Regions from separate parts of the Agathobaculum hominis genome, predicted to be linked through region 1. Evidence: riboswitches for the same ligand, from Rfam matches in the RefSeq annotation. Region 1 holds a riboswitch; the other holds the start of a gene.
What was found. Region 1 has a riboswitch for cyclic di-GMP ahead of H8S02_RS03805 (S-layer homology domain-containing protein). Riboswitches for the same ligand answer to the same signal wherever they lie in the genome.
Positions count from the first base shown of each region.

Region 1 (5,231 bases):
GCTGCTGTCGACCGCATTCCCGTCGAGATCCTTGCCTGTAAACTCCGGGAACGCACTGGCCGCAGCCGTTTCGCTCTGGCCGGCGCTGTCGTCGGCGGGCAGGGCCGCGATCTGCTCCTCGATCGAGCGGATGCTCTCAGCATCGCTTTTCAGCGTCTGATAATCCCCGTCGGAGAGCTTGTCCCGGCAGTTCTCCAGCGCGCTCAGCAGGACATCGCCGTAGTTTTCCGCCGTTGCGGGAGAGGATTTGTCCATGGAGGCGAAAACCTGATTCCACAGCTCCTGATGTGCGTCGAGGATGGCGTTTTCCTCCTCGAGCAGCTCCGCAGAGGTCTTGCTGCCGGTATCGGCAGCTTCAGAGTCGGACTTGCCGCACGCAGCGGCGCCCAGCAGCAGGCTCAGGCTGAGGGCAAGGGCGGTTGCACGTTTGATATTCATTTATGAGTTCTCCTTTGTTTTTTCGTTGCCGAAGCCGTACCGGTAGCAGATCGCCTCTGTCGGGCAGGCCTTGATGCATCGGCCGCAGCGGATGCACTCGGCGTGGTTTGCATTCTGTGTGATGTCTACATCCATCGGGCAGACGTTCGCGCATTTTCCGCAGGAAACGCAGCGATGGGAGTTTACCTGCATCTGAAACAGGGAAACGCGGTTGAACAGCGCGTAAAACGCGCCCAGCGGGCACAGCCATTTGCAGAACGGCCGCCAGAACAGCACGCTGAGAAGGATCACGGCGGCCAGCACAGCCGCCTTCCAGGTGAACAGTGCGCCGAGCGCCGAGCGAATGCCGGTGTTCACCAGGGCGAGCGGGATCGCGCCCTCGAGGATTCCCTGCGGACACAGGTATTTGCAGAAGATCGGGTCGCCCATGCCGAGTTCGTTCACCAGAACGGTCGGCAGCAGCACTACCATCACGAGCAGCACGGCGTACTTGAGATACCGCAGCGGCTTCAGCCGTTCGGAGGACAGCTTCGGGGAGGGGATATGGTGCAGCAGCTCCTGAAGCCAGCCGAACGGGCAGAGAAAGCCGCAGATGAACCGTCCGAGCAGCACGCCCAGCAGGATCAGCAGGCCGGTGATGTAATAGCAGAAGCGGAAGCCGGACGAGCCGACGACTGCCTGAAACGCGCCGATGGGGCACGCGCCCGCCGCGCCCGGGCAGGAATAGCAGTTCAGTCCGGGCACACAGACCCGCTTGCCGTTGCCCTGATACAGCCTGCCGGAAAGGAAATTCGGCAGGTGGATGTTGGTGAGCAGGGCGGCGGCGGCCTGTATCGCGCCGCGCAGGCGGACGAGCAGGGGGAGCGGTCTTTTACCCAATGCCGACGCACTCCATGCACAGGCGTATCGCCTTGGATAACACGACGCCGGCCTCACCACGCCAGACGCCGAACAGGACCATCGCGCCGCCGAGCAGCAGCAGAAGGACCTGCGTCATTGTTTTGCTGTGTAACATAGTTTCTCTATCCTTTCCTGTGATGGGAAAAGTATATACCATCTAAAAGGAGATTGAAAGGAGAAAAAACAAAATTTTTGTAAACTTTAGTCATTGCCGTCTGCGCTGCGGGAGTTTTCTTCTTTTATAGGAAAACGGTTGACAAAGCTGCCTGCAATGGGGTACACTTTATATAGGAAAGATTAGGCAGCGCTGACGCGGGACTTTTTGTCCGTCCGTGCAGCGAAGTTCGGTATGCGCCCTTCGCATATCGTCTTAAACAGCAGACATCAACTGAAAATCTGTGCATGACTCCCGGGAACGGGTGCAGGTACAGATAAAGGCACAGCCGGTGAAAGCCGGTGCCGCAAAGCCAGATGGGCCTAAACGGAGCTTGTCCTCCGCATGGCAGCCGGCTGCCAACGATACTTTGTACCCTCCTTGCAGAGCCGTGCGCACTGTAAGGGGGGATTTTATTTGGAAGCTGAATCGTCTCTGTACTGTCCAAAACGGTTCCAGGAAAAACTCAATCATCTGTGCTACTCATTAAGGAGTAAGTTGTGCAGACAAGGGCACGATCGGTGAAAGCCGGTTTCGCAAAGCCAGGGGCCTAAACGGAAGACTTTTCCGCATGGCAGCCGGTTTCCTGATGCAGCTTCTTCATAGTAGTCTATTGCTACTGAAGGAGGGATTTTCATGATGAAAACAGGAAAGAACAAGCGATTATTAGCCAGCATACTGGCGGCGTCCATGCTGCTGGCAATGTCTCCGTTCGCGTTAGCGGATGAAAATACGCCGGATACGACAAATCCGGGGCAGAGTCAGTCCACCGAGGGCGGCGGCACTGAGCAGACATGCGTTGCAAAGATCGGTGAGAACAAGTATTCGACTCTTGCCGGTGCGCTTGCTGCTGCAAACATTTATGCTGCAAACAGCGATGTCACCATCGTCATGCTCCGTGATGTTACGGAAAATATCAAGATTAACAAGTCTCTGACGCTCGACCTCGGCGGGCGTACGCTGTCGGGTGATGCGAATGCGGCCGTTGTGACCATTTCCGGTGATAAACCGCAGGTTACCGTGAAAAATGGTACGGTTACCGGCGGCAGAAATCCGCAGAATGGCGGCGGCTTCGCAATCGACAGTGCAGGCGTTCAGCTCGAAGATTTGACCATAACGGGTAATGAAACAGTCGGCGGCAACGGCAATGGCGAAGTCGGCGGCGGCGGTATCTATGCGTCGCACGCAGATGTATCCATGCAGAATGTTACCGTGTCCGAAAACAGAGTTACGGGAAACAGCAGCGACGGCGGCGGTATTTTGGTTAGATACGGTTCTCTGACCATGGACGGCTGCCATGTTGAGGGGAATACTGCTCCGGACTGCGGCGGTGGCATGCTTCTGAGACATTCTGTGCTGAACGCTGCAAAGTCCTTTTTTGAGAATAATACCGCAAAATACGGTGCAGGTATCTATTTTGGCGATACGCCGAACGAAGCAGAAGAAGGCTGTTCCGGCGAGCACAACCACCTTATCACCGATTCCACAATCTCCGGCAATAAGGTTCTCGACCTTGAAAACGGTATCGGCGGCGGTATGTATGTCGGCACAACCTCTAATCTGACTCTCCGCAATTCTAAACTGTTGAATAACAACGGTGCATCGCAGGGCGGCGCAATCGTAGCTTACAGTGCCGGAACAATCGAACTTGACGACGTTTCGATTTCTGAAAACAAGGCACAGAGCGGCGCAGGTATCTTTGCTCTGTGTACTGCTGTCTGCAATACGGACATTCGCCTGCTGAACGGCACGGCAATCGACAAAAATACGGCAACCGGCTATGGCGGCGGCATCTACGCAGATGCACTGGCTAACACCCTTAGCGTTACGGCGGAAAACAGCTCTGTCAGTGGCAACAAGGCCGCAGGCGGCGCAGGTATTTTCACTTACAAGGATGGCTCGGCGGTTATCAATGTGGATCTTCAGTCCGGTGCTGTGATGCACGATAATGCAGCGACAGGCATGGGCGGCGCAATTTACGCCTATAATGATGCAAACATCAACATCGCAAAGAACAGCGCAGTGTACAATAACACCGCAAAGACCGCAGGCGATGACCTGCTGTTCAACGGTTCGACCTTTACGCTCCCGAACGCAAAGGACATGAGCGGCGACCGCATTCTGTCCTCCAACAAGGCAGAGATTACCGGCTGGTATCATGATGGCTGGTTTAAGTGGAATGCTGCGGCTCAGGACGGTAAGGGCGGCTATGAGGAGATCGGTCGCTGGACGGAGGAAACGGCTGACGAATACGTCCCGGTAGAAAACGATTCGCACGCTGTTTCGCTCAAGGCGGCTACGAAAAAATCCTCCGGCGGCACCGAGGACACCGACCCCATTGAGTGGAACGTTTCCCGATCCAAGACCGCAACGGCGCTGGATACGAACACCTGGACCTCCAATGTGACGCTGTCTCTGCCGAGTGCAGAGGAAAAGTTGGCCTCCGATGTGGTATTTGTACTGGATAAGTCCACGAGTACGGAATTGGAAGACCAGGCGCTGGGTATGCTCGCTGCGCTGAAGGAGAAGGCGGCAAGCACGAAAGCAAAGGTCAAGGTCGGCGTTGTAATCTTCAATAAACAGGCAAACAAGACCGCTCCGCTTACGGATCTTGCAACCGGTTACGAGACCATTGAAAACGCAATCAAGCAAACGATTGAAAGCGGAACAAACACCCACGCCGGACTTCTTGCGGGCAAGCAGCTGCTGGACGAGGATACCGAAGTTGCCGCAAATCGGAAATACCTGATTTTCGTAAGTGATGGTATTACCTATATGTATAATGCGGAGCCTACTGTTACCGCATGGAGTTTTTTTGCTGATGCCTGGAAACACTGGGCTGGCCCCGACAACTGGAAATCTAAATATGGCAGCAATAATCCTCCTGCTAGCTGGTCTGCACGGATGACCGAGATTGGTAAACAGGTTGAGGCTCAGGGCACGAAATATGAATATCCTTACGGTGGAACAGCAACAGAATGTACTCCCGAGGATGATTCTTCTAAGAATTATGCGAACTCCATTGATAAGGCTCTGTATTTGACCTATCAGGTTTATCAGGAAGCACAGGCGGCGGGATACAACTGCTACGCAGTTGTTAACGGACGCCCGACCGACTATCTTTGGGGTCCGGATTTTATGCGCTACCTGGCCAATGGCCAAACGGTAGACTTCGGCAAGATCCAGAACGACATCCTCTACGCAGTCAGCGCCGGTTCCACGGTGGAGGACCAGATGGGCGATGCGTTCGATTTTGTTCCCGGCTCGCTGAAGCTGACTGTCGGCGGCACGGAGCTGAAATCCAAGGCAAACGGCAACATGACCTATTTCGGAGATAATGCCGAAGATCTGAGCGAAACCAACTGCCGTTTCAAGGTGCTGTACGCTCCGGATGCGGATGGCTTCGTCTGGACCATCAACGAAAATGTTTCCAATTTTGCACCGGTTCAGCTGACCTATACCGTCAAGCTGACCAAGCCCGAAACCGATCCCGGTACCTACGGCACGGAGGATCTGAAGGGCGAAAAGAATGTTCCTGCCGACAAGGCACTGTTCACCAATAAGCGCGCCGTTCTGAACGCCATCAACAGCGCCGGTGCGCCGCTCAATCCTCTGGACTTCCCGAAGCCTTCGGTGTCCTATACCGTGAAAAAATCCTCCTCCGGCGGCGGCGGTGGCGGCCACCACCGCAGACCTACCGTTACCATTCCGGATGATGTACCGACCGGTCTGAACGGTG
Region 1 is NZ_JACOPK010000003.1:57,685-62,915, forward strand. It holds gene H8S02_RS03790 (TlpA disulfide reductase family protein) at 1-438, opposite strand, end outside; gene H8S02_RS03795 (4Fe-4S binding protein) at 439-1,317, opposite strand; gene H8S02_RS03800 (CD1871A family CXXC motif-containing protein) at 1,310-1,435, opposite strand; cyclic di-GMP riboswitch class I at 1,765-1,856, shown strand; cyclic di-GMP riboswitch class I at 1,994-2,082, shown strand; gene H8S02_RS03805 (S-layer homology domain-containing protein) at 2,129-5,231, shown strand, end outside.

Region 2 (5,231 bases), on a different contig from region 1:
CCATAGTTGGAATGGTAGGTGACGTTAACATCTACGTTCTTGACGTAGCCGTCGACATGATAGCCGTCGGTATCGTCGTGCTTTACGGTGTACCAGACAACCTCAGCAATCTGCGGGTTGTAATTGGTGCCGAGCAGCGCGGTAATGTCGGCTGCCGAAGTGTTGGTCTTATCTGCGGGATAAGTCGTGCCGTTCCAGTTGGCCGCGGTGAAGAAACCGAGGTCGGACGGAAGAATCAGATAGCTGGAGTCAACGCCATTGGCACTGAATTCGCCCTTGTCAGCGGCCTCCTTGCCATCTTCGGTCAGATAGCCTTCGTAACCGGTCTTGCGAGTTACGCCCTTTACGCCGCCGTCCGAAGTCTCATTCGGCAGGTAATTTGCCGTACCCTGGCTTGCACCGCTCTTCGGAACGCCGCGGTTCGGCAGCAGGACGAAGTACATAGCCTTCTGGTTTTCCGGCTCCGGATTCGGGTTCGGAGTTTCCTTGGCGGTAAACTTTGCGTACAGAGTCAGGTTTGCATCCGGCATCGTGGTGCCGGTCCATTTCTGGGTCAGCGCCTCGTCAATGTACCAGCCGCCGAAGTCACAGTTATCCTTCGCAACTTCCGGGGTGTTAACCGTCGCATCGGGATAAACTGAACCTGCGGGGGTGTACGTGCCTTCAGCGCTCGTGATTTTGCCGCCGTTCAGCTTGTAAGTCAGCTGATGCGACTGTACCTTTGGCTCGACATAAATCTTGACGGTAGCTTCATCGCGCTTTGCCTTGGTAAGGTCAAGACTGAACCTGTACTCGCCGTCTACCTCACCAACAGTGCCCATAGTCGACGGGTCGAGTTCTACGCGGTTGATGGAATAATTCTCGGACTCGGTCTGACGAACGCGAACCGAAGAAACCGTGAAGGCCTTGTTGTACCAGAACTTCTTGCTGTCAGCGACAGTCTGCGTACCATTTTCCTCAACGATAACCTGATAGGTCACGCTGCGGCGATTAAGATGCTGTGTCTGTTCCTTGTCAACCGTCCAGTCGGAAACGTCGATCTGAACCATCTGAGAATATTCAGTACGAATCAGATAGTAGAATACCAGATGGTCGTTCCAAGCGAATGCAGTCCACTCGGAAGAATCCTTTGCACAGTACTCTAATCTGTCATTCTTGTAACGGATGCTGGTAATTTCGGTACCGGACTGGGTCTTGTCATCGTTAGACAGGGTGGTCTGGTGCTGCAATAAGCCATGCTGCACGCGAGCCTGCCAGAAAACGGTGTTGTAGGTCTCGTCTGCGGTCACATGGCGCTCAGACGGAGCCAGTTCAGCAACGGACTTGCCGTCTTCACCGACAGTATCCTTGTCGATGCTCAGCTTCCAGCTGCCATTGTCGTCTTTTGCGTGGAGGTTGGTAATCCAGTATTCAGCTTCAATCGTCTTAACGCCGTTCAAGCTATAAGCGTCGATGTCCAGCGATGCCATGCTGATTTCACTTTCCGGAGAATTGCTTACTACATCATTATTCTGAGAATTGTTTTTCGAATCTTCCGAAGCGTCGGAAGAAGCGTTGTTATTGCCAGACTCCGTGCTGTCCGTACCGCCGTTTGCTTCGTCGCCAGACGGAGCCGGTGCGGTATTCTGATTCTCGGGCTTTGCCTCGGTCTCAGAAGGAGTGGGATCAGCGGGAGTTTCGGTGGGGTCTGCTGCGGGAGTGGAATCAACCACCGGTACTGCGATTTCTTCGTTCGCCGGAAGAAGTGCGATGTCCTCATCGTCGGCCAGCGCCCAACTCGGGCACATGGTCAGCATCATGACAGTCGCAAGAGCTCCTGCGAGCAGACGTTTGCGCGTATTCTTTTTTAACATATGGAATGCCTCCTTGGTCAGCGTGCATGCTGATCGAGAGGAATTGCAGATGTATTTCTGGCAACCGGCTGCCATGCGGAAGGGGAACCTTCCGTTTAGGCCCTTGGCTTTGCGAGATCGGCTTTCACCGATAGTGCCTTTGTCTGTACAACTTGCTCCTCAACGAGCCGCACAGATCATGTGTGTTTGGGTTTGTGTGCATCTCAGAATGTAATGCAGTTTCAACCTCCAAATAAAATACCCCCTTTACAGTGCGCACAGCTCTGCGAAGGAGGTACATGGTATCACTGGCAACCGGCTGCCGTGCGGAGAAAAGAGCTCCGTTTAGGCCCGTGGCTTTGCGAGACCGGCTTTCGCCGATGGTGCTTTTGTCTGTACCGGTACCCGTTCGCGGGAGTCATGCACAGATTTCGCTGGTCGCTGTCTGCCGGTAAGGCAGCATGCGGAAAACATACTGAGTCCTTTTGCACGGCCGGACAGAATGCTGCGAATCAACACTTTCAGTATACTATAATTATCCGTAAACGACAAGTAAATAATGTAAACTGATTTTGATTCGCGGCGGATTTATACAAAATGACCGCTGATTAAGTACAGAAAAGGGTGAAGTCGGCGTCATCTGTATACAAAGTGGAAGAGTAAAAAGCGTTAAGCGGCTGCTGCGGCGAGCGTATCGCTGGTGTTCGTATAGGTCAGCGGGGATACGCAGTCATGCAGGTTCTTTGCGTTCCTGACATTGCGGGTAACGGCGTAGGTCAGGTCGATCTGGTACCAGCTGCCGTTCAGGTTGACCTTGTTCCATGCGTGATAGCTGGAACCGGCGTAGCCCTTGGTCAGTGCGCACGGGATGCCCTCGCTGCGGCACATTGCCGCGAACAGGGAAGAGAAATCGTAGCACATGCCGGTGGTGCCGTTCAGGGTAGCGGCGGTATCCGGGATGTACTTGGTGATCTTGCCGCTGGTGATCTCATTTGCCAGCTTGTAATCATAGGAGTAACGGTCTGCCATGTAGTTGTAGATGGCGACGACCTTTTCCTCGTCGGTCTTTGCGTTCTTGCAGAGCTCAGCAGCCTTGGCGGAAACAGCGTCACCCTTGGAGAACTGAATGTCCGAGGTGGAGACGAGGTAGGGAGCGAAGCGGTCCTTGACGGCAACGTTCATGGACCTGGACGCTACCTGCTCGTAAGAGGAGCCGGAAACGTTGCGGTACAGGGTTACAGTGTACTTGCCGTCACCCTGGTCGAGCGAGAACGAAGCATCCTTGCCGCTCGGGCAGTCGCGGTAAACCGTCTTGCCGCTGTTGTACTGGATGCCGACCTTGAGCTTGGCACTCGAGGTGTAGTTAACGGTTACATAACCGTGGGATGTGTTGCTCATGTCAACAATGTCATTCGCTGCCGCTGCGGTGAAACCCATCGAGAGGACAGCTGCTGAAAAAACTGTGCAAGCAAAACGAAAAAGCCGCTTCATATCCGGCGATCTCCTTTCGGTAACTGGCTGCCAGCCCTCTCAGAGGGGTAAGGCCCTATAGCTTTGCGTCGCCATCTTTCGATGGTTTTGCTATTATCGTTTGAGATGCGGTCAAAGCGACTGCATCATCTTTTTTTAGTGACTACAGTATAAACCCATACAGCGAGCTTTGTCAACAGAATTCCTGCAAAAAAATCAAAATTCGACAGAAAAATCTCATGCGCACAAATCGCAATGAAAAAAGTATGTAAAATCGCTTTTCCCGTGCGGCATAATATCCTATAATGGGGAGAAGAAAACCGCAGGGAGACCGGCGGGGGAAGGACGATGAATATGAAAATCGGAATGCTTACGAGCGGCGGCGACTGTCAGGGACTGAATGCGGCGCTCCGGGGTGTCGCAAAGACGCTGTATAACGAGATGGGCAAAGGCGTGACGCTGTACGGTATCCGCGACGGCTACCGCGGCCTGATCGAGGGAGACTACCATGAGATGAAGCCGGACGACTTTTCGGACATTCTGACGCTCGGCGGCACCATCCTCGGCACCTCGCGTCAGCCGTTCAAGCAGATGCAGCGCCCCGAAGAGGACAGCGAGCAGACAAAGCTGGATAAAATGCTGAAAACGGTGAAAAAGGCCGGATTTGACTGCCTGGTCATTCTCGGCGGCAACGGTACGCACAAGACTGCGAACCTGCTGCGCGAGAACGGCGTGAACGTCGTCACGCTGCCCAAGACCATCGACAACGACCTGTGGGGGACGGAGCTGACCTTCGGCTTCCAGTCGGCGGTGAACATCGCCTCGGAGGTCATCGACTCCATCCATTCGACCGCTTTTTCCCACTCGCGCGTGTTCATCGTCGAGATCATGGGTCACAAGGCCGGCTGGCTGACGCTGCACGCGGGCATCGCCTCGGGCGCGGACGTCATTGTCATCCCGGAGATCCCGTACTCCGCGAAAAAGATCGCGCAGGCCATCGAAAAGCGTGCGAAGGACGGCAAGCGCTTCTCGATCATTGCGGTCGCGGAGGGCGCGGTCAGCCGCGAGGAGGCGGCCATGAGCAAAAAGGAATTCAAGGCGGCACGCGAGGCCATGCCGTACCCGTCGGTATCCTACCGGCTCGCGGCGGAGTTGAAGGAGCTGACCGGGCAGGAGATCCGCGTGACCATCCCCGGCCATTTTCAGCGCGGCGGCGCACCCTGTGCGGCAGACCGCGTGCTCTCGAGCCGCTTCGGCGCGGCGGCCGCCGAGCTCATCCGTGAGGGAAAGTTCGGAAATATGGTCGCGCTGCGCGATGATAAGATCGTGGCCGTGCCGCTCTCCGAGGTGGCGGGCAAGCTGAAGACCGTGCCGCCCGACTGCGAGATCGTCGCGCAGGCGCGTGCGCTCGGCCTGTCCATGGGAGATTAATAAAAAAGCACCTCCGATATGCCTTTCCGGCTGTCGGAGGTGCTTTTTTATGCGGGTTTAACCGAGCTTTACGCGCTCGCGCAGAGAACCGGTGACCGAAAGCTGAACTGCCTGGGTCTTGTAGCCGGTGCAGGCCACCTGCGCTACATAGCTGCCGCGCTTGACGCTGAAGGAAGCGGTGCCGTCCGCGCCGGTGGTGATGGTCTTGCCGCCGATAGATACCGCCGCGCCGGAAAGCGGAGCGCCGTATTCGTTGGTGACGACGAGCTGGACCGTCTCGAGGATCTCGCCGGTCATCTTGACCGTGCGGCCGGAGGAGACGCTCGTGGTCTGCGTGATGGCCGAGGTGAAGCGCTCGTGCGTTGCCGTCAGCGTGTAGCTGCCGCGCTTGACGTAAACGGTCGCCTTGCCGTCCGAGTCGGTGACGAGGGTCTGTGCAGCGGTGCCGCTCTCGGCATCGTTCGGGGTGAAGGTGACGGTCGCGCCCGAGATGGGCAG
Region 2 is NZ_JACOPK010000005.1:60,480-65,710, forward strand. It holds gene H8S02_RS06535 (S-layer homology domain-containing protein) at 1-1,853, opposite strand, end outside; cyclic di-GMP riboswitch class I at 1,910-2,001, opposite strand; cyclic di-GMP riboswitch class I at 2,140-2,230, opposite strand; gene H8S02_RS06540 (transglutaminase-like domain-containing protein) at 2,502-3,230, opposite strand; cyclic di-GMP riboswitch class I at 3,339-3,425, opposite strand; gene H8S02_RS06545 (6-phosphofructokinase) at 3,657-4,733, shown strand; gene H8S02_RS06550 (X2-like carbohydrate binding domain-containing protein) at 4,791-5,231, opposite strand, start outside.
Region 2: another riboswitch for cyclic di-GMP. It lies ahead of H8S02_RS06535 (S-layer homology domain-containing protein); the one in region 1 lies ahead of H8S02_RS03805 (S-layer homology domain-containing protein).